Regions from separate parts of the Paenibacillus sp. cl141a genome, predicted to be linked through region 2. Evidence: riboswitches for the same ligand, from Rfam matches in the RefSeq annotation. Region 2 holds a riboswitch; each other region holds the start of a gene.
What was found. Region 2 has a riboswitch for cyclic di-AMP ahead of BMX45_RS11850 (APC family permease). Riboswitches for the same ligand answer to the same signal wherever they lie in the genome.
Positions count from the first base shown of each region.

Region 1: linked by a shared signal. The riboswitch ahead of BMX45_RS13975 (hypothetical protein) and the one ahead of BMX45_RS11850 (APC family permease) in region 2 are both predicted to bind cyclic di-AMP.
Region 3: linked by a shared signal. The riboswitch ahead of BMX45_RS02820 (C40 family peptidase) and the one ahead of BMX45_RS11850 (APC family permease) in region 2 are both predicted to bind cyclic di-AMP.

Region 1 covers NZ_FNZO01000004.1:273,941-280,714, forward strand. Annotated here, with positions in the region: gene kdpB (potassium-transporting ATPase subunit KdpB) at 1-814, opposite strand, end outside; gene kdpA (potassium-transporting ATPase subunit KdpA) at 837-2,516, opposite strand; gene BMX45_RS32240 (potassium-transporting ATPase subunit F) at 2,547-2,621, opposite strand; gene BMX45_RS13970 (hypothetical protein) at 2,774-3,184, opposite strand; cyclic di-AMP (ydaO/yuaA leader) riboswitch at 3,315-3,483, opposite strand; cyclic di-AMP (ydaO/yuaA leader) riboswitch at 4,030-4,202, shown strand; gene BMX45_RS13975 (hypothetical protein) at 4,334-4,798, shown strand; gene BMX45_RS13980 (proline dehydrogenase family protein) at 4,948-5,868, opposite strand; gene pruA (L-glutamate gamma-semialdehyde dehydrogenase) at 6,066-6,774, shown strand, end outside.
Region 2 covers NZ_FNZO01000003.1:413,122-419,895, reverse strand. Annotated here, with positions in the region: partial or broken gene BMX45_RS11855 (molybdopterin-dependent oxidoreductase) at 1-1,322, opposite strand, end outside; cyclic di-AMP (ydaO/yuaA leader) riboswitch at 1,819-2,014, shown strand; gene BMX45_RS11850 (APC family permease) at 2,180-4,006, shown strand; gene BMX45_RS11845 (formate/nitrite transporter family protein) at 4,144-5,004, opposite strand; gene BMX45_RS11840 (MFS transporter) at 5,464-6,711, opposite strand.
Region 3 covers NZ_FNZO01000001.1:588,648-595,421, reverse strand. Annotated here, with positions in the region: gene BMX45_RS02830 (2Fe-2S iron-sulfur cluster-binding protein) at 1-92, opposite strand, end outside; gene BMX45_RS02825 (stalk domain-containing protein) at 318-1,592, shown strand; gene BMX45_RS02820 (C40 family peptidase) at 1,713-2,189, opposite strand; cyclic di-AMP (ydaO/yuaA leader) riboswitch at 2,193-2,326, opposite strand; gene BMX45_RS02815 (hypothetical protein) at 2,589-3,116, shown strand; gene BMX45_RS02810 (ROK family protein) at 3,424-4,377, opposite strand; gene BMX45_RS02805 (copper homeostasis protein CutC) at 4,413-5,099, opposite strand; gene BMX45_RS02800 (leucyl aminopeptidase family protein) at 5,130-6,590, opposite strand; gene BMX45_RS02795 (ABC transporter ATP-binding protein) at 6,627-6,774, opposite strand, start outside.

The sequences.
Region 1 (6,774 bases), on a different contig from region 2:
CGATCGCTGACAGCAACCCCCCGATCGTGGTCGGGATCAGACATACCAGCAGCGAGATCAGCACCGGAACGGTCAACTCGATGCCAAGATACTTCGCTATCGGAGCGAGCGTAACGACAACGATCAAGAAGATCATGGTTAACACGATCAATAACGTGTTCAGCGCAATTTCATTCGGCGTCTTCTGACGGGAAGCTCCTTCAACAAGCGAGATCATCCGGTCGATAAACGATTCCCCCGGATCGCTCGTAATCCGGATGCGGATCGTATCGCTGACAACCCTGGTCCCCCCCGTGACCGAGCTGAAATCGCCGCCGGCTTCTTTAATGACGGGGGCGGATTCCCCGGTAATCGCCGATTCGTCAACGGATGCAAGGCCCGCAATCACTTCCCCGTCCCCGGGAATCATCTCGCCCTGCGCGACAATCACGATATCCCCTTTGCGCAAAGCCGTGGACGGCACGGATTGTGCCCCGCCGTTCTCCATCACTTTGCGGGCTGTCATTTCCTGCTTCGACTGCTTAAGGGAATCGGCCTGCGCCTTGCCGCGCCCTTCGGCAAGCGCCTCTGCGAAGTTTGCGAACAGCAGCGTGAACAGCAGGATGACGAATACGGCCAGGTTAAATCCGATACTGCCCTCGGTACCGAAATAGGACGGAAATACCGTCATAAGCAGCACAACCAGAGTCCCGGCCTCAACGACAAACATGACCGGATTTCTCATCATCAGGACGGGATTCAGCTTCGTGAAGCTGTCCTTCAGCGCCTGACGGACCATCTCTTGGGACATCGCTTTTTTTCTCGTATTATTCATGGTAATAGGCCACCTTTTCTATTTAACGAATCGTCAGATGCTCGGCAATCGGTCCCAGCACCAGCACAGGCAGGAAGGTCAAGGCACCGATGATCAGGACCACCGCGATGAGAATGCCGGCAAAAAGCTTATTATCTGTCCGGAACGTTCCGAGCGTCTCGGGAACCCGCTGCTTCCGCATCAGTGAGCCGCCTACCGCCAGCAGGGCAATCATCGAAATATAGCGCCCGATCAGCATGACCAGTCCGGTGCTGATGTTCCAGAACGGCGTGTTATCCGCAAGGCCCTCAAACCCGGAGCCGTTATTGGCGGCGGATGACGTGTATTCGTAAAGCACCTGCGAGATGCCGTGAAAGCCCGAATGGGCAATGCCCGCCTGTCCCGCATCCGTCATGAGCGCGAGCGCCGTCGGAGCAAGGATGATCAATGGGTGTACCAGAATGACAATCGCGATCAGCTTCATCTCCCGGGCCTCGATTTTTCTGCCGAGAAATTCGGGGGTACGGCCAACCATAAGACCGGCCAGGAACACCGCCAGGATCGCGTACATGAGCATATTCATCAGCCCGACGCCTTTTCCGCCAAAAACGGAATTCAGCATCATCAGGGACAGCGGCGTAATCCCGCCGAGCGGCGTGAGCGTATCATGCATGTTATTGACCGACCCGGTCGTGGCCGCGGTTGTCACCGTCGTAAACAGGGAGGATTGGGCGATCCCGAACCGGACCTCTTTGCCCTCCATGCTGCCTTGCGAGGCGTCGATGCCCAGCTGGTTTAATGCCGGGTTGCCGTTGGTTTCCGCAGCATAGTTCAAGGACAGGAAGCCGATAAACAAGGTCATCATTACCGAGAATATGATCCATCCCTGCTTGCGGCTCTTCGCGAACAAACCAAATGTGTAAGGAAGCGCCGCCCCCAGACTCCACATGGACAGAATCTCGATCACATTGGTCAGCGGGGACGGGTTCTCGAACGGATGCGCCGAGTTGGCCCCCATAAAACCGCCCCCATTGGTGCCCAGATGCTTGATCGATTCGAGCGCAGCCACCGGACCCGCCGCTATTTGCTGCTCGCTTCCTTCCAGCGTCGTGACGCTGAGCGTAGGCTTCAGGGTCTGCGGCACCTGCAGCGCCACCAGCACCATCGCAATGATGAAAGCAGCCGGAATGAATACCCGGGTATGCGCCTTAACGAAGTCCTCAAAAAAGTTGCCGACGGTCGTGCCCTTGCTGGTCACCGCCCGGATAAAAGCAATCGCCACGCACAGCCCGGTCGCTGCAGACGTAAACATCATCATCGTAATGACGGCCATCTGGGCCAGATAAGACAATCCCGACTCGCCGCTGTAATGCTGAAGATTCGTATTGGTCATAAAGCTGATAATCGTATTGAACGACACGGTCGGTTCCATAGGGCCAATGCCGTTCGGGTTCAACGGCAGCACCTTCTGCAGCCGCAGAATCAAGTAGCCCGCCGCAACCAGCACGATATTCGTTAACACAAAGCTGACGGTATATCCTTTCCATGTCATCCCCTTGCGTTCTTTCAAGCCGATCAGAGCAAAGATCGGTTTCTCCGCCCAGGAGAACCATCTGTCCGTTCCATTGCTTTCATAACGAAACACCTGATATAGATAAGTTCCCAGCGGCTTGACCAGCAGCACCAGAACGAGTATAACGATGGCAATTTGTAAAATGCCCATGACGAATGCCTTCCTCCTTCAGCCGTTTCCCTAGAATTTTTCAGGGTGAATCAGCGCATAAATCAAATAGAGAAAAATAGAAATCGTGAATATCAACATGATCATCACGGCTGATCAGCCTCCGGTTCCGAAACCACGCGCCCGCACCAGGACATAAACAGCATGAGCAGTCCGTAGGTTCCTCCCAAAATGAGCACCATATATAAATCCTGCATGAATGTAACCTCCCCTAACTCTTGTGGCGTCAGTCCACACGCTTAGCTCATTACGGATGCCATCAGAAAGGACACCTGATGATGATTCGTATGAAGCACCACATCGGCACCCAGCCCTTTGTATATCAAGCGCGGATTGCCGGAATGGGTGATCACGTAAATCGACTCCGAGGTCCATGTCCGGCAGATCCGTAAATAGCGGCAGCACAGATTCAAGCTGCTTTCGAACAGAAACACCTTGCTGACGGGAAACTCGGGAATGATCCAGGTCTGCTCGTCTCTTGTATCAATCAAAATGATGGGTTTGCAGCCCAGTTCTCGCAGCCTCTGCTGCTCAGCCCGGTTGTTGGCTATGGCCGCAAACGGAACACGTTTGTGAATCAGCTGGCGGACGAATTCCTCCCCGGCCTTGTTCGGCGCGGATACCAGGATGAATTCCTGTGGTTTCTCCATCTTCGTTTCTCCTCCTAAGGTCAGAAAGAGAAGGCAACAACAAAGAAGCCTGCGGAAAGAGAAGAACTCTTCCCGCAGGCTTCTTAACAGGACACGGTGAAATACACCGTAGCCCAAGTCCACGACAATCGTTGCCTCTCTCGATACGCTTACGAGGTTAGCTGACGGATTCGGGCGTGAGAGTCGCCCTACCCATAGACCGTTATCTTGTCTATAGGATTCACCCCAGAGAGATCAGATTTATCTCCCGACTGGTTCCCCCGTTCCTTTTCCATTCAAGGACTCAGCGAAAATTAAAAACGAGTAGCATGTTATTCTATTAGCCATTGACTTGTCATCCAGACTGGGCATAACAGCACAGCAACAGGAGGTTCACGCGGTGAGAGTCGCCTCTACCTTCAAATCTCAGCAAGGCCCATGGTGCCTTCTCCTAAGATTCGATCCATATAAAGAACCCGGCGTAGCTCTCACACTGCCTTTAGATCTTTGTGGAACGACTGTCCGTATGCCTTGGTCGTTGATGACCGTCAATTCATAGTTCGTATCATACGTCCGGCCCTGCAGGATGTAAATGTGAGCAAAAACACATCTGGCGTTATGTCGAACAGGAACCAAGCAGTATTTCGTCTTTATCTTCCGAATACTGCTCTATACTATGTATTTCTCTTGTTTTCTCTTATTTATCGCAATCCAACGAGATACCGAGTTTTTGCCACGATAATAGATGACACGGCCGATTGTACGCGTTTTCTTTTACCGTTTTCATCACATTTCGGAATCTATTGGTCCCATACGGTCATTTACTTTTCGTTTCCTCCGGCGTATGATTCATCCATCTATTCGAAACACGTTATACGCCGAGCTCCCGACAGACCGGGAGACGGGGGAACCAAAGTCACCAGTCTTCGATTGGTGACTGGGGTGAATCCGCTGCGCCTAGGATCGAAGGGCCCAGTGGTAGGGTGCTCTCAGTCCGAATCCGTCAGCTAACCTCGTAGGCGCGTTGTTGAGAGAGAATACCATCCAAGCTTTGGCATAGCGGCCGCCGGTATTGGGCCTCTAACCATAAATAGGCCTGGAGAGCATCTCTGCTCACCAGGCCTATTTGCCGTGCATATAACATGCTTATAAAGGAGCGTAGATCATATCATGACGAAACTCATCGAGGCAGCGCTTACACCCGTCATCGAAACCGCAGTGCCTGCATTAGGTGAAGAGACTATCGGCCATATGGAGATATTTCGTTTCGATCGGGGCTCGGCCGAATGCTTTATCCCCTGGAGCGATCAAGGCTGGAACTGCGGCTTGTTCAAAGTCAGCTGCAAAGACGCGGCAGGATATGTCGAATATGCCCTGCCAAGCACGAGAGAATTTTCGGACCTGGTCCGCTGGGCATCCGTCTTCTCAAGGCTGAGAGGCATGTCCGTGACTGAGGCCATTCGCTATGCCCGAAAGCAGCAGCAGTGGGGACCCGCACGGATGCAACTTGCTGTATCCGCCCTCGCCGATCTGGAGATCAACCTGCATCGGCACATCACCCGAGAGCGGTTAGGCGGACTGCCACTGGAGCGCTCTTTCCTTATGAATTGCTCGGAGGCGTATTATCATTTCTAGGGGCAACAGCTACAGAGAGCTACTATCCCCGTTTCCTTTGGATTGGGCACTTCTAAGCAGCCTGATGTTTTTTGAAACCATGAAGAACCCCGTCAAAAAGCCGCTTATTTTATCAGGCATTTTGACGGGGTTCTGCAATCGGATCCCGCTCACTTGAACATATTTTTGAGCACCATCATCAGGTTGGCCGGCTTCTCTGCCAGCCTCCGGGTGAAATACGGGTACCACATCGTTCCATAGGGCATATAACACCGGATACGGTAGCCGTCCTGCGCAAGCGCTGCTTGATCGTTCATCCGCAGTCCATACAGCATCTGAAATTCATAGTCCTGTTTGTCTATGCAACTCTGTTCGGCAAATACCTTCACCCAGTCGATGATGTTGTCATCATGCGAGGCAATCGCGACGTAGGAACCTTGGTCGAAATGCATTTTAATCAATTTCTTGTAGTTGTCAATGACCTCCCGCTTCTGCTGAAAGGCGATGGTCCCCGGTTCTTTGTACGCCCCCTTCACCAGCCGCAGATTAACGCCGGCCCTGAGCAGGTTCTTCACGTCCTCCTCCGTACGGAACAAGTAGGCCTGCATCACGGTCCCCACATTCGTCAGCCCCTCCTTATGGAGGCGGAGTGTCATATCGATGGTCGCCTGGGTATACGGCGAATCCTCCATGTCCAGGCGAACGAAGTTCCGGTACTCTTTTGCCTTTCTTACCACTGACCTGATGTTTTCGTAAGCCTTCTCGGGGTCCAGGGCCATGCCCATCTGTGTCGGTTTCAAGGATACGTTCGATTGCACTTCGCGCTTCGCAATCCCTTCCACCAGCTTCAAATATTCCTCTCGGTACCCGGCCGCTTCGTCCAGCGTCGTAATGCCCTCCCCCAAATGATCCAACGTAACGAGAATGCCCTTCGCGTTCAGCCTCTCGATTTCGTCCAGCGCCTCATCCAAGGTATCGCCGGCAATGAATCGGCCAGCCAATTTCCGGCCGTACTTGATCGACAGCCATTTCACGAGTTTATTGCCGGACACCGTCAGGATCACTTTACGGTACAGCTCGGTTCCGTCCATGCGCGCGCCCCCTTTGCAAGGTAAACCAAAATGCACTCTATCTAACTCATATGCAAAAATCATGACGGCATGCAGGAAGACATACATATTTAAATAGAGGTTTTCACCAGGAGATCCTATCATGCCACCATGACGATCCGCAGCTGGACCATTTGCCTGAAGCTTCGATTCATATCATGTTAAGGAGGGGCCTCCCCATGCGAGCACCTTTTCGGAACGAACCATTTATGGACTTCAACAACGAGTGGAACAACAAGTTATACGATGCGGCGTTATCCGGGGTCGAAGCCGAGCTTGGCCAATCGTACCCCTTGATTATCGGCGGTGCCAAAATCCATACGGAACGTACCGCAAAGTCGGTCAATCCGTCGCGCAAACGCCAAGTCATCGGCGTCGTGTCCCAAGCGGATACCGAGCTTGCCGAGCAAGCCATTCAGACGGCGGCGCGTACTTTTGAGACGTGGAAGCACACCGAGGCGAACGAGCGGGCACGCTACCTGTTCAAGGCCGCGGCAATCATGCGGCGGCGCAAGCTCGAGTTCTCCGCGCTGATGACCCTCGAAGCCGGCAAGACGCGTGCCGAAGCGGACGCGGATACGGCCGAAGCGATTGATTTCATGGAGTTCTATGCCCGCGAAATGCAGCGCCTGAGCGCGCCCCAGCCGCTGACGGTCCACGAGGAGGAAGAGAATCATCTCGATTACATCCCGCTTGGCGTCGGCATCGTCATTCCGCCTTGGAACTTCCCGCTCGCGATTATGGCCGGTATGACCACGGCGGCCATCGTCTCCGGCAACACCGTTGTGCTGAAACCGGCGAGCACCACCCCGGTCATAGCCGCCAAATTCGTGCAGCTTCTGGAAGAAGTCAGCCTGCCTCCGGGTGTCGTTAACTTCCTGCCTGGTC
Region 2 (6,774 bases):
CCAGTAGGAAGCGTACAGGTCCGTATTCTCGAACGAAGAGGTTGCCGGGAGCACGATATCGGCATACTTAGCCGTATCCGTCATAAACAGGTCATGCACAACCGTAAACAGGTCTTCCCGTGCAAACCCTTCCCTGACCCGCTCCGTATCGGGAGCCACAACCAGCGGATTGCTGCAATAAACGAAGAGCGACTTAATCGGCTGTTCGGTCATGGCAAGCGCTTCGCCGATCCGGTTCATGTTAATCGTGCGCGCTTCGGGATTCGGCCGGAGATCGGGACGCTCAAGCGCGTCGCTATCCATGCTGTTGTATCCGCCGTTCGACTTGGCGGCCCCTCCGCCCCGCTTCAGCCATTGTCCGGTCAAAGCGGGAAGCGCGGCAATGCTGCGCACCGTCAAGCCGCCGTTGTCGTGATGCTGAAGACCGTTGCCGATATGGATGTAGGAGGTATCGGCCCGCCGTAGAGTTCGGCCAATTTCTCGATATCCTCGATCGAGATGCCGGTAATGGAAGAAACGTACTCCGGCGTGTATTCTTTGACGTGCTCGCGCAAGGCTTCATGGCCAATCGTATACTTCCGGAGGAATTCTTCATTCACCATGCCGTCGCGGAACATGATGTGCATGAGGCCGACGGCCAGCGCCGCATCCGTGCCTGGATACAGCGGAATGAACCAGTCGGCCCATTGCCCCGTCTGATTCTTGTGGACATCGATCACAACGACCTTGGCACCGGCTTTGCGCGCTTTCTCTGCAATCACCATCTGGTGCATATTGGTGCTGACGATGTTGCCGCCCCAGACGAGGATGACGTCGGCTCGTACGGTGTCCTCCGGAACGGTTCCCCCATTAAACCCCATCACCGATTTCCAGCCCTCATTGCCCGCGGAATTGCAGATCGACTGCTTCAGGCGGCTGGCACCCAGCCTGTTGAAGAATCTGCGGTCCATGCCGTCGACGCTCAATATCCCCATATTGCCGTAGAAGCTGTAAGGCAGGATGCTCTCGGAACCGTATTCCTCGATCAAGTCCTTATAGCGTCCCGCAATCTCCTGAATGGCTTCGTCCCAGCTGATCCGCTCGAAGGCGCCCTCTCCCTTGGGACCTACCCTTCGCAGCGGATAGAGCACGCGTTCCGGATGGTACACCCGGTGTGCCATATTACGGACTTTATTGCAGATGGCTCCCTGCGTAATCGGATGCTCCGGATTACCGGTCACCTTGACGATTTTTCCGTTCTCTTTATGCAGCAGCAGGCCGCATGTATCGGGACAATCCAACGGACATACCGCCGGAAATACGCCGTTTTCCTGATGAATCATCGCTTGAGTCATTTCGTAATTCCCCCTTTTGCTCGGCTGCATCATATCCCTTTATCTTAAAAGAAAATCGGGGTTCCAGTAAAGTCATACATTTTTTTCTAATCAGGTGATTCACTTTTCTTCCCCCAGGGTATATTCCTATCAAGAGCAAAGAAGAGGAACCCAGACCCTTTCTCTTCCTTGCCGAATCATGGACCACTCCCAAAAAAATTCGCCATGCCAGTGTCTCCTCCCCCGAGACCGGCATGGCGAATTTGTTTATATGGCATCCTCCCAGTGACCGATGTCCCCACACCTAAACCTCCATATTATAGAAACTCGTGATTTTCGCAGAAAACATGCAAAATAAAAAGCCTGTCAAAGCCAGGTCGTTATGTAAGCGCTTATCTGTCATTTTTTATAAATAATTCTGTTCGAATGATCGTTGAAGGATGTTTTACAAACGATTGGAGCAGGCGTAATATACTATTCAGCTTCGAAAACATTCTTCATATTCACATGACATTCGCTTAATTTCCATGATGGAAAGCGGGGGAACCAACCGTATGGAGGGATACCTATAGGATCCTTCATCCATACTATGGGGTGAATCCTGATTCATTCGCGTACGTACGCCGCGATGGAGTCAGGTAGGGCGACTCTCACCGCCCGAATCCGACAGCTAACCTCGTCAGCGTTGATCGGGAGGGTTGTGAACTTGTGATCAAACACAGGGTTCTAACCTGTGTTTTTTGTTTGCCAAAAATCAGCATAGGAATGGCGACCGTTCCTATGTCCAGCTCATAAAAAACACCGATAGAAGTCCGTTCAGTAAGCTTCTACCATGAACTTAATCTTAAGCGGCGGTGAAAACAACCATGTTATCCTCAATCAAGCGCTTCCTCATCGGAAGACCGCTTAAATCAACGGAATTAGGCGAACAAAAGCTGAATAAAACCAAGGCCCTGGCCATCCTATCATCCGATGCGTTATCGTCCGTGGCTTATGGCCCGGAACAAATCCTCATTGTGTTGATGACCGTCGGAGCAGCTGCCTATTGGTATTCCATACCGATTGCCGTCGGCGTCCTGGTCTTATTGCTGGCACTTATCCTGTCGTACAGACAAATTATTTTCTCCTATCCGCACGGCGGCGGCGCATATGTCGTGTCCAAACGGAATTTGGGCATGTACCCGGGGCTGGTGGCCGGCGGTTCCTTGCTCGTGGACTATATCCTGACGGTTGCGGTCAGCGTGTCGGCCGGGACGGATGCGATCACGTCGGCTTTTCCGGAATTGCACGCCTATAATCTGCCGATCTCCATCGTGTTCGTTCTATGCTTGACCGTATTGAATTTAAGAGGGGTCACGGAGTCGGCCTCCATATTGGCTTATCCGGTTTACCTGTTCGTCCTTGCGTTATTCATCCTGATCGGGGTGGGGATATTCAATATTGCCACAGGCCATGCATCTCCGGACCTTCACACGCCGATCGGCACGCCCGTAGCCGGGCTGAGCTTGTTCCTGCTCCTGCGCGCATTTGCCTCGGGCAGCTCCGCCCTGACCGGCGTGGAGGCGATTTCCAACGCCATTCCGAATTTCAAAGACCCGGCCCCGAATAACGCGGCCAAAACCTTGGTGGCGATGGGATCGCTGCTGGCCCTGTTATTTTCGGGCATCGTCTTCCTGGCTTATTACTATGGGGTCAGTCCCAGCGAACAAGTCACGGTCGTTTCCCAAATTGCCGAGCATACCTTCGGGCGAAATGCGCTTTATTACTTCATACAAGGGACAACGGCCTTAATTCTGATCCTCGCCGCCAACACCGGGTATTCCGCTTTTCCCCTGTTGGCCGTCAATCTGGCGAAGGATAAGTTCATTCCTAGAATGTTCACCGTCCGCGGCGACCGTCTGGGATATTCAAACGGAATCATTATTCTTGGATTTTTCTCCATTCTGCTGCTGCTGGCTTTCGAAGGCAAAACCGAGCATCTGATTCCGCTGTATGCCGTCGGCGTGTTTATCCCGTTTACCCTCTCCCAGACGGGGATGATGGTGAAATGGATCCGCGAAAAGCCCGAAGGCTGGATCGTCAAGCTGATCATTAACACCACCGGCGCATGCATCAGCTTTATCGTGACCATGATCTTTTTCTTTACGAAATTCGCCCAGGTGTGGACCGTCCTGATATTCCTGCCGCTGATCATCTGGATTTTCACCCGGATCCGCAAGCATTACGAGGCGGTAGCGGACCAGCTCCGGATTACGACCTGCGAGCCGGTTAAGCCGATTGAGGGGAATGTCATCATCCTGCCTGTGGCAGGAATCACGCATGTGGTGGAGAACTCGCTGAATTACGCCAAATCGCTGGGAGCGGGCCAAATCATCGCAGTGTACGTGCCGTTCGAGCGGGAGGAGGAAGTCGCCTTCCAGGAAAAATGGAAAAAGTGGCAGCCGGACATCCGGCTGGTGACGCTGCACTCGCCTTATCGGAGCATCATTCAGCCGCTGACGAAATTCATCGATACCGTGCAGCGCAAGGCAAGCGAATCCGACTATCAGGTTACCGTCGTCATTCCGCAGTTCATTCCCAAGAAGGGCTGGCATAATTTCCTGCACAATCAATCCAGCCTGCTCATCCGGGCACATCTCCTGTATCGGAGAGACGTGATCATTACGACGGTTCCCTACCACTTAAAAAAATAGCGGGCTTGTTCCCTGCCTGATTCATTACGGCAGCCTCGCCCATCACGACAAAAAAGCTGCGATCAACCGATGCCTTTCATCAAGGACGGTTGAACGCAGCTTTTTCTTTAAACCAAAAGCTCGCCAGGCTTCCGGCATCAGGAAACGTTCTGCGCCGAATGAACCTGTTGAGGGACGCCGGCCGATGGCACAGGCGTCTGCTCGCCGCGCGGAGCGGCTGCGGCCTGTTTCTCCTTCTTTAAATACACGGTTCCGTATGTCGCCCCCACAAATAACGCGCCGCCAACGAAATTGCCCAGCCATACCGGAATGAAGTTCATCAGATACGCGCCCCAGCTGTAATAGCCTTCAAAAATCGCGGCCGGGATGAGAAACATGTTAGCCACCACGTGCTGAAATCCGATGGCGACAAACGCCATGGTCGGAAACCAGATCCCAAGAATTTTCCCGCTCATCTGATCCGATCCGTAGGAGAGCCATACGGCGAGGGCTACGAGCCAGTTGCACCCGATGCCCGACAGGAATGCTTGCAGGAAGCTGTCGTCCAGCTTATGCCCCGCCATGTCCACCAGCTTCTCCAGGTAAACGCCGCTGCCTGTCAGACCGGTCACATGGCCGAAAAAGTAAGCGACGAATAACGCACCCAACATATTGCTGACCGTGACAAGCGCTAAATTCCGCATCATCTCCTTCGTGGAAATTCGCCTCTTGAATCTGGCCAAGGACACGGCCATCATGTTGCCCGTCAGCAGCTCCCCGCCTGCAAGCAGGACAAGAATCAGGCCGACGGGGAATACCGCCGCGCCTATAAAACCGGCAATCCCTCCCCATTCCGGAGACGCTCCGGCAATCACGCGTATGTCAAGCAAAAAGCCGAGCGCAATAAATGCCCCCGCAAGGAATCCTAATATCATCACGTTTATGGCGGAGTTATGCGCTTTTTTCACCCCGTTCTCCACGGTAATCTCCGCAATGCGCTCAGGTTTATGGTAAGCCATGGTCACTCCCTCATTTCTTCCGCATCCGCCTTGTTCTATCTATCCGAATGCAGCTCATGGTATTCGTGTTTCGTTACCAACATTGTAACGCAGCTTCTTTGGCAAGAACGTGAATTATATCACGATCGTGTCCGTCAGGGACGGACATGTGCAGATATGATGTTCGGTATGCCATATGCTGACCACGCTGCAGCGAATAACATGGATCGGATTCGGCGTGGCCATTTACGCGAGATATGGATATAGGCACAGCACCTTGTCCATGGGTGGAGCTTCGGATCAACTTTAGCGGGGTGACTGCCTTTCGCTTCCCTCGAGGAATCGCATATGCCGAAAAAGCGGCGCCCGGTTTTCTCCGCGGCACCGCTCTTTTGGATTGCTTTTACCAGCACGAAATTTGTTCGTGTTGGATACCATTCTGCCAGATTCGGCTTAAATGTATAGATTTTTACTCACCTGCTAGGCTTTGGCCGCAGTCTCTACCCTGACAGGCGCCTCCGTTTCCTGCACCGGCACCTTGGCGATCGGCAGCTTCATGCTGATGAACGACGAGAGCAGGAATAGCGCGCCTGCCGTAAAATACACCACGACAATGGAGGTGACCGACATATACCATCCCGTCAGCCCGGAGCCGATGAGCAGCATGCCGGTAAATATCGGCGTCATCACGCCGTTCAGCCGGCCAATGAATTTTTCCTCCACCTGCTGCATCATCACCGCCATCAGGACCGTCTGCGCCATGGCCATCAGCACCCCGGTGACAAAGCGCATCGAGCCGGTCAGGATCGGCCACTGGGACAGCACCTCGACAAAGGTCGAGAATCCAAGGAAGGCCAGCCCGGCAAACAGCAAGTAGGAGCCTTTCACTTTGCCCGCAATCACCGCTGCGATCACACCGCCGATCAACATGCCCAAGCCCTCAAGCGCGGTGAACCACTGGACGCTGGACATCTCCAGCTGGAGACGCTCGGTGATGACAAAGATGTCAAGCGGCTGTACGAGCCCGCTGCCCAGCGCCAACAAAACATAGACCACCAGCAGCACCTTCAACAGCCGGCTGGAACCGATGTAGGCGAAGCCTGCCTTCATGTCCTTCACGAAAGAACCGGCCGACTCCGAGTTCTTCGAAGGTTCGTCCACGGTGGAAGGCAGAAAGGCCAACACGATCGCCGAAGCGCCGAACAGAACCAGCAAGCTGATTAAAGAGGCCTGCAATCCAAGTGCCTGATAAATCGTCGTGCCTACCATAGGCCCCAAAATGATAAACAGCGACATCGAGGTCTGGGATAACGCCGTGGCCGCGGGCACATGCTCATCCGGCAAACACCGCTTGATGATCTTCATGGACGATGGCTGCGAGAATTGCGACACGACGGCCGAGACCAGCGTCACCGCAAACACGGCCTGCCAATATCCCGCATACACAACAAACAAAATAAGCAGAATGGATATGAAGCTTAAAATATCCCCCCATATCATCGTTCGCTTGGGACGCCAACGGTCAGCCAGTACGCCGCCAACCATGGAAATCACGAAGATCGGCGCGTATTCAATCACGGTCAGCAGCGATACGGCGACCGGGTCATGGTTGCTCTGCTCCATAATAAAGAACAACAGCGCCATGTTGCGGATCCAGATCCCGATATTTTGCATAAAATCAGATACCATCAACAGTACGAACGCGCGGTTGCCAAACAAATGCTTCATACTCCATCCCCCTGTTAAAACCGACCATTCAGTTTATTTATATTTGCGAAAACGCCCTCTCCT
Region 3 (6,774 bases), on a different contig from region 2:
TCCGGCACGGCTTCCCTTCTCTCTTCCGCTGCCGGAGGTGACGATTCCCCTTCACTGTTCCCGCCCTTTTTGTTTTTCCAGAATTTAAACACGCCTTTATCCCCCTATGCAATGTACAATCATCAGGTTATGTATGAATTCCTTCAATTATTATACTGGAAAGTTTAAAAAATCAACATGCTTACTCTTATCGATTCTATGACATCATGCAATTGGAACTCTATGAAAATTTTGCTATACTAGCGTATGCTAGAGCAAATTCCATATTCTATGAGAATCATTCTATTATTTTATTGGATTGGAGGGAAAACAATAGCATGCTGCATAAACCAATAGGAAAAACGGCCGTCGCTGCCGTTCTTGCCTTATCTCTGCTCGGAACCGCTCCCCATATCGGCCAGGTACATGCTGCGCCTGCCATTTCGGTAAAGCTGGATGACGTTGCGCTTACATTCGATGCAGCTCCCAGGATAGACAAAGGGGTCACTTACGTGCCGTTCCGGACGGTCGGTGAGGCGCTCGGCATTCAAATCACGTGGAACAGCAAGACGCAAACGGTGAAGGCCATCGGCGAGGTGAAAGGTCAAACGACGGAAGTGCTGCTTCAAGTGGGAAGCACGAGCGCAACCGTCAACGGTAAAAAAGTGAAGCTGGCCGCTCCCCCTGTCCAGCGGGAAGGCCGCGTTCTGATTCCGCTCAGCTCGTTCAGCAGCCAATTCGGCGTCAATGTGGGCTGGAATCAGGCGACTCGCACGGTCTCCCTCGTGTCGCCGCAGCGCGAAATGCATCTAAGAGCCTTTTACGCTTTGCAATCTTTCCAAGAGCGGGATCTCGTAGCATCCATGAATTCAGTCGCCTTCGGCTGGAGCCGCATTGATCGGGAAGGTCAGTTTACGCTTCAAGGCGACGAGTATCGTCTGCCTGCGCCGGCCGGCGACGTGACTCCGCAATCGATTGTTGCGGATGCAGCGGATCGGGAGATTAAACCGTACCTGATGGTATACGCTTTGGACGGAAACGGCGAATTAACCAAAGTCCTCAGCGACAGCAGCCTACGCCAAAAGTCCATTGAGGGCATCACAACCGCGGTGGCGGATAACGGATTCGGCGGCGTGGTGCTTGATTTCGAAGGGCTCGGTTTTAAACTGGATGCCGTGAAGCAGCAGAAGCTGCTTAATGATTACGTCAAGCAATTGAAAGCGGCATTGCCGAGCGACATGGCTCTGTCCTTAGCGGTTCCGCCATTGAACAGCGCCTATAAAGGCTATGATTACAAGACGCTGGCCTCCCTTGCCGACGATCTCATCGTCATGGCGTATCAGTACAATCCGGTTGGCACTAAAGCCCAGGTTCCTGAACCCAACAGTCTGGTGGACCAAGCCATTCAGCAGGCACTTCAGGCAGGCGTTCCTAAGCAGAAGCTCCTGCTCGGCATCAGCTTAAGCAGCGAAACCGCCACATCCGTCGACGATAAGCTCGGCTTGGCCAAGCGCTATGGTCTGAAAGGTGCCGCCTTCTGGCGTCTGGGCTTGTTCCGTTCCTATAATAATGGCATGGAAGCCGCCGTGAATGCCTCTGTCGTAAAGGAATAATCTAATGAATCCTTTCGCAGCATCCCCAATTATAATCTTCAAAAAAAAAAGAAAGCCTGACAAGATCATCTCTTGTCAGGCTTTCCGGTTATGTATCGCACTCTAAACTGCGTATTCCAATTAGCTCGCGCTTCCTACCAGTTTAGCATAGTTCTCTTGACTCAATACACGGCGCGCCGTAACATAACGCGGTTCGTAATAGGAGTCGCTAAGCTTGCTGATTCTTACGCCCTTGCTGCTGGAAGCATGCGCAAATTGTCCATCTCCAATGTAAACGCCCGCATGGGAAATGCCGCTTCCGCTTGTATTGAAGAATACCAAATCTCCGACTCTCAGATCCTCGCGATCCACATGAACCCCGGCATTAGCCTGACTCTGGGAAGTGCGTGGAAGATCCAAGTCGAAATTTCTAAACATATACAGAATAAATCCGGAGCAATCAAATCCGCTTGTCGTTGTTCCGCCCCATTTATAAGGCGTTCCTACCAATTGCTTCACTTGATGCTGAAAATTCGGTTGTTGATCAGCATAGGCTGATACGGCACCTGAAGAAAAAATAATTGCAGACCCAAGCAATGTGATGACAAATTTCTTCAAAATATGTTCTCTCCTTCGATGCCTACGGAGTTAGCTAAGGGTTCGGTTGAAGGTTCCCTATACTCTCTATGGTACAAGAATAATTCACCCAAGACGGTTCCCCCGTTTTCACAAACGAAATTCGGCAAAATTCATTAACATTTTGTAACCTTCTCTTAATATAGTATACAAGCAAGGATGCTGTCAATAATATCCTAGAAATCTATCACTATATGTTAATCAATGTCGTTTAGGCTGAAAATTTTCATGTATTTTCATAATGCCATCTCACATACTCATGACAATTATGTAACACTCCATCGAGCCTCCGGCGACGTTTTATGAACGGGCATGCAACTTTTTGGCAGTTCGGAACGTTTACATATTCAGACAAGAAATCAAAGAGGTGATCCTTCGCTTATGAGTCAAATCACGATGGCTGAAGCTTTGGCAGTCCGGGCAGCAATCAACCGTCTCATGAATCAATTGATGTCGGAACGCTTGAACAACAGCAGCACGATCATTGAAAAAGGGGAAACGGCGGAGTATCCTGCACGAAGCGTGGATGCCATTACGGAAGAGATCGAAGCCGCCGCAGCGGATTACAGAAAGCTGGATCTGCTGATGGCAATCTCCAACACGACGCAGACCATTAGTTGGAACGGCTCCGACATGACCATCATGGAGGCGATCGAGCTCGCCAAACAAATGCGCAGCGATATCGGACAACTTGCCCATCTCGGCTCCCGCAAGAAGCTGGAGCGCCAGAACGGCCGGGGAAGCGGAGATGGCGCCGTAACGCTGTTTAACGTGGCCTTATACGATCCGGAAGCTTATCAGGCGCAGGCGCGCAAGAAGGAACGCGAAGTGACCAGGCTCTCCTCACTGATCGAGCATGCCAACCATACGAGCATGATTACGTTCGACGCATCAAAATACATGGAATAGCGGAAGCCGCCGGCTCCAAGCCTGCAGGCCGCCTCGCGTGCGGGTTTGGAGCCGGCGGCTTCCGTCGGCGGGCGGGAAAGTGCGGGCAACCGCTTATTGTTTGTCGGATACAAACAAACCTAATAGGAAACCAAAAACTCGACTCCAGTGAAAACGGATGACGGCTTACGGTTTACGCCTATCACCTGTCACAAGTTACGGACTTCGCTTACGCAAATATGATCGCTCCGTTTCCCGCTCTCTTCATGAAATAATCAGAAAGCCGCCCTTGAAGGGCGGCTTTTGTTGCCTTTTCTTTACGAATGTACTATTGGAACAAGGCTGCGGCTCCCACCAGGCCAACATCGTCCCGCAGTCCCGCAGGAACGATCTCGTACGTTCCTAGATAGGACGGCATGACGAGCTTATCCGTCATTTCCCGCAGCTGCGGGAATAGGAGCTCCCCTGCTCTGCTCACACCCCCGCCAACCACGATGCGATCGGGGTTGAAGCTGTGAATGACGTTAACCATTCCAAGCGCCATGTAATAAACGGCACGATCGATGACCTCCACTGCGACGGGGTCATGAAGACGTTTAGCCTCGAATACATGCCTGGCGTTCACGCCTCCATCGGCTGCGGCCAGTTCAGAAATAACGCTGGTCTGGGTAAGCATCCGCTGGGATGCTGCCAGGCCGATGGCCGTTCCTGAAGCAAACACCTCCCAGCAGCCATGGCTGCCGCAATTGCACTGCGGACCGCTGGGATCAATGATATGATGCCCAAGCTCCCCTGCAAAGGAATTGCTGCCCAGAAACAGCTTGCCATCCAGCACGATGCCTGAACCGATGCCTGTGCTGAGCGTCACGTAAACCATGTTCGTCGACCCTCGGCCGGCACCTCTTACATATTCGCCCCATGCGGCTGCATTGGCATCATTCAGCACTTGTACTTCCGTATTCAGATCTCGTTCCATCCAGGCTTTGAGAGGGACGTTGGTCCATTCCGGCAAATTCGTGCCGTGAATGACAATGCCCTCCCGGCTGTTAACCGTTCCCGGCGAAGCCATGCCTACGCCTCGAAGCGGGTGGCCGCCCGACACGCTGCGAATCATGTTCGTAATTCTCGCGACCACTTCCTCGGCCGTACGCGCTCCGGCTGTCTCCATTTGCTCCCGGTTCAGCAGCTGTCCTTCGGAATCAAAGAGCGCTGCCGCGATCTTCGTACCCCCAAGGTCAACGCCAACCACAAATTCTTGCTGTTTATTCAATTCGGTTTGCAATTTTTGTTCACCTGTTTCCGATAGGTTTGCTACTTCTATTGATGTAAGCTGTCAGCCAATGATCGCAGCTCAACCGGATCAATGGGCTTCAGCCCTGATCGGCCATACCGGACAGCGGAGCAGAAATGAACCTCGCTCACGCCGGTCTGGTCGATGAAATCGCGTATGATTTCCCACTTCAGGCCGTTCCCGGCCAATATCTTAAGCCCGCTCCCTGCGGCTTGTTCCACAAGCTCGCGTATCCTCGGGATTGCTTGCGGTGCCGGCTGAGGTCCTCCCGAGGTCAAGACGCGGGTGACGGCCGGGTATTTCTGCAACGTACGCAGCCCTTCGAACTGATCTTCCAATTCATCAAAAGCCCGGTGGAATGTCACTTGCATATCGCCCGTCCATTCCAGCATTTGGGCCAAGGCGGCCTCGTCGATCTTTCCTTCCGGAGTCATCATGCCAAGGACCACGCCAGCCGCACCCGCTTTGCGGATCGCCTTAACCTCCGCAACCATGGTTGCTATATCCAGCGAGTTATACACAAAGGATCTGCTATGGGGCCTTACCATCGCATGGACCGGAATCCGAACGGCTTTCACGACCTCTTCCACGAGACCGATGCCCGGCGTGAGCCCGCCTTCGGTGATCGCCGTGATCAATTCCAGACGATCCGCGCCATTCTTCTCGGCTGTGATGGCATCGTCCACGCATGTTGCGATAATTTCAAGCAGCATGTTCTTCACTCCTTACTGTCGTTGGTTCGCTTATGCAGGGCGAAACTGCTTCTCCACATAGTCCGCCAGCAGCCTGGCTCCATAGCCGGTAGCCCCTGCCGTGGAGTGAGGGAATTCCCGTTTATACTGGACCGTGCCTGCCATATCGATATGCACCCATTTCATGGTCTCCGCCACAAAATGTCGGATGAACAACGCTGCCGTGATCGCGCCTGCCAAAGTCGACGTGCCGACATTCCTCAGGTCGGCATAATCGCTTCTGAGCTCGGATTCATACTCGTCCATCAGCGGCATGGGCCATAAGCGCTCTCCGTTGCGCTCCCCGATCTCGACCAAATCGGCCGTTATCTCCTGATCGCCCCAAATACCGGCAATCTCCAAGCCCAATGCCGCACCGACATTGCCGGTAAGGGTAGCGATATCGATCACCTTATCTGCGTTAAGATGGGCTGCGTGCAGCAGCGCGTCCGCAATGATCAATCTTCCTTCCCCGTCCGTATTCGCTACCTGAACGCTCAGGCCGTTCGGATAGTGAACGACGGAAGAAGGAAGCATCGCATCCGGTCCCGATAAATTATCCGCTACGGCGACCAATGCCGTAACCCGTACCGGAGCTTTCCGCGACACCAGAATATCCATGGCGCCCACGACGGCGGCTGCGCCTCCCATATCCATGCGGGCATCGCTGATATCTCGGCCGATCTTAACGTTCATGCCGCCCATATCAAAGGTAACGCCTTTGCCGATAAGCACGATATGAGGGCTTTCCTTCCCGGATTCCGCTCCATTGTAGGAAATCTCGATCATCGCTGGCTCGTATTTGCTGCCGGCACCCACGGCGATCAGTCCGTTCATCTGCCGGTCGTGAAGCTCTTGTCCGCGGTATACGTGAAGGTCTACGGGCGCTTTTTTGAAACGATCCTCAACGACCGCAACAAACGCCTCCGGATTTAACGTCTCAGGTGATTCATTCACCAAGTCTCGGGTGAACTGCGTTCCTTCGATCCGGATTTCCGCCGTTCGGATGATAGCTTCTATATCTTCACGGGAAAGCCCCTCCCAGTCCTCTTGCCGAAGATGAAGAGACAGGGCTTGCAGATTGGCCGTAACCCCGCGATGCTTATTGAATTGATATAATCCGTACAGCCAGCCTTCCAACCACGCCTGGAGCTCTTCCTTCGCCGAAATCCCTGATGCTGCCCCGACATTGCTAACTGCCGGGCGGATCAGCACGGCGCTTGTTTTATTCTCCTTGAGCAGCGCTCTTGCGGCCGAAGCGCCCGTTCTTCGCACCTGCTCCGAAGTCAGGTTCGAACGTCGCCCCATTCCGGCAACGAGATCGTCCGACTCGTGCTCGGAACGTCCATAGAACCAGGTCAGCGTCTGGCTTTGCTTCCGGGATTCCGTTAAGCGGTAATGAGACTCTTCCCCCTCATAAACCGCATAAATCGAAGTATCTGCCAGCTGAACTTCATCGATGGTGATGTTCATATCGAGCCCTTACCTCCTTTTATGAGAAAATGCCTGTTACGCCTTCTTCATGATTTCTTCGTCATATAAATGGCAAGCCACCTGATGTCCCGGCTCAATCTCACGGTATACAGGCGTAATCTGTTTGCATACTTCCATGCAGGAAGGACAGCGGGTATGGAATCGGCAGCCTGTCGGCGGATTG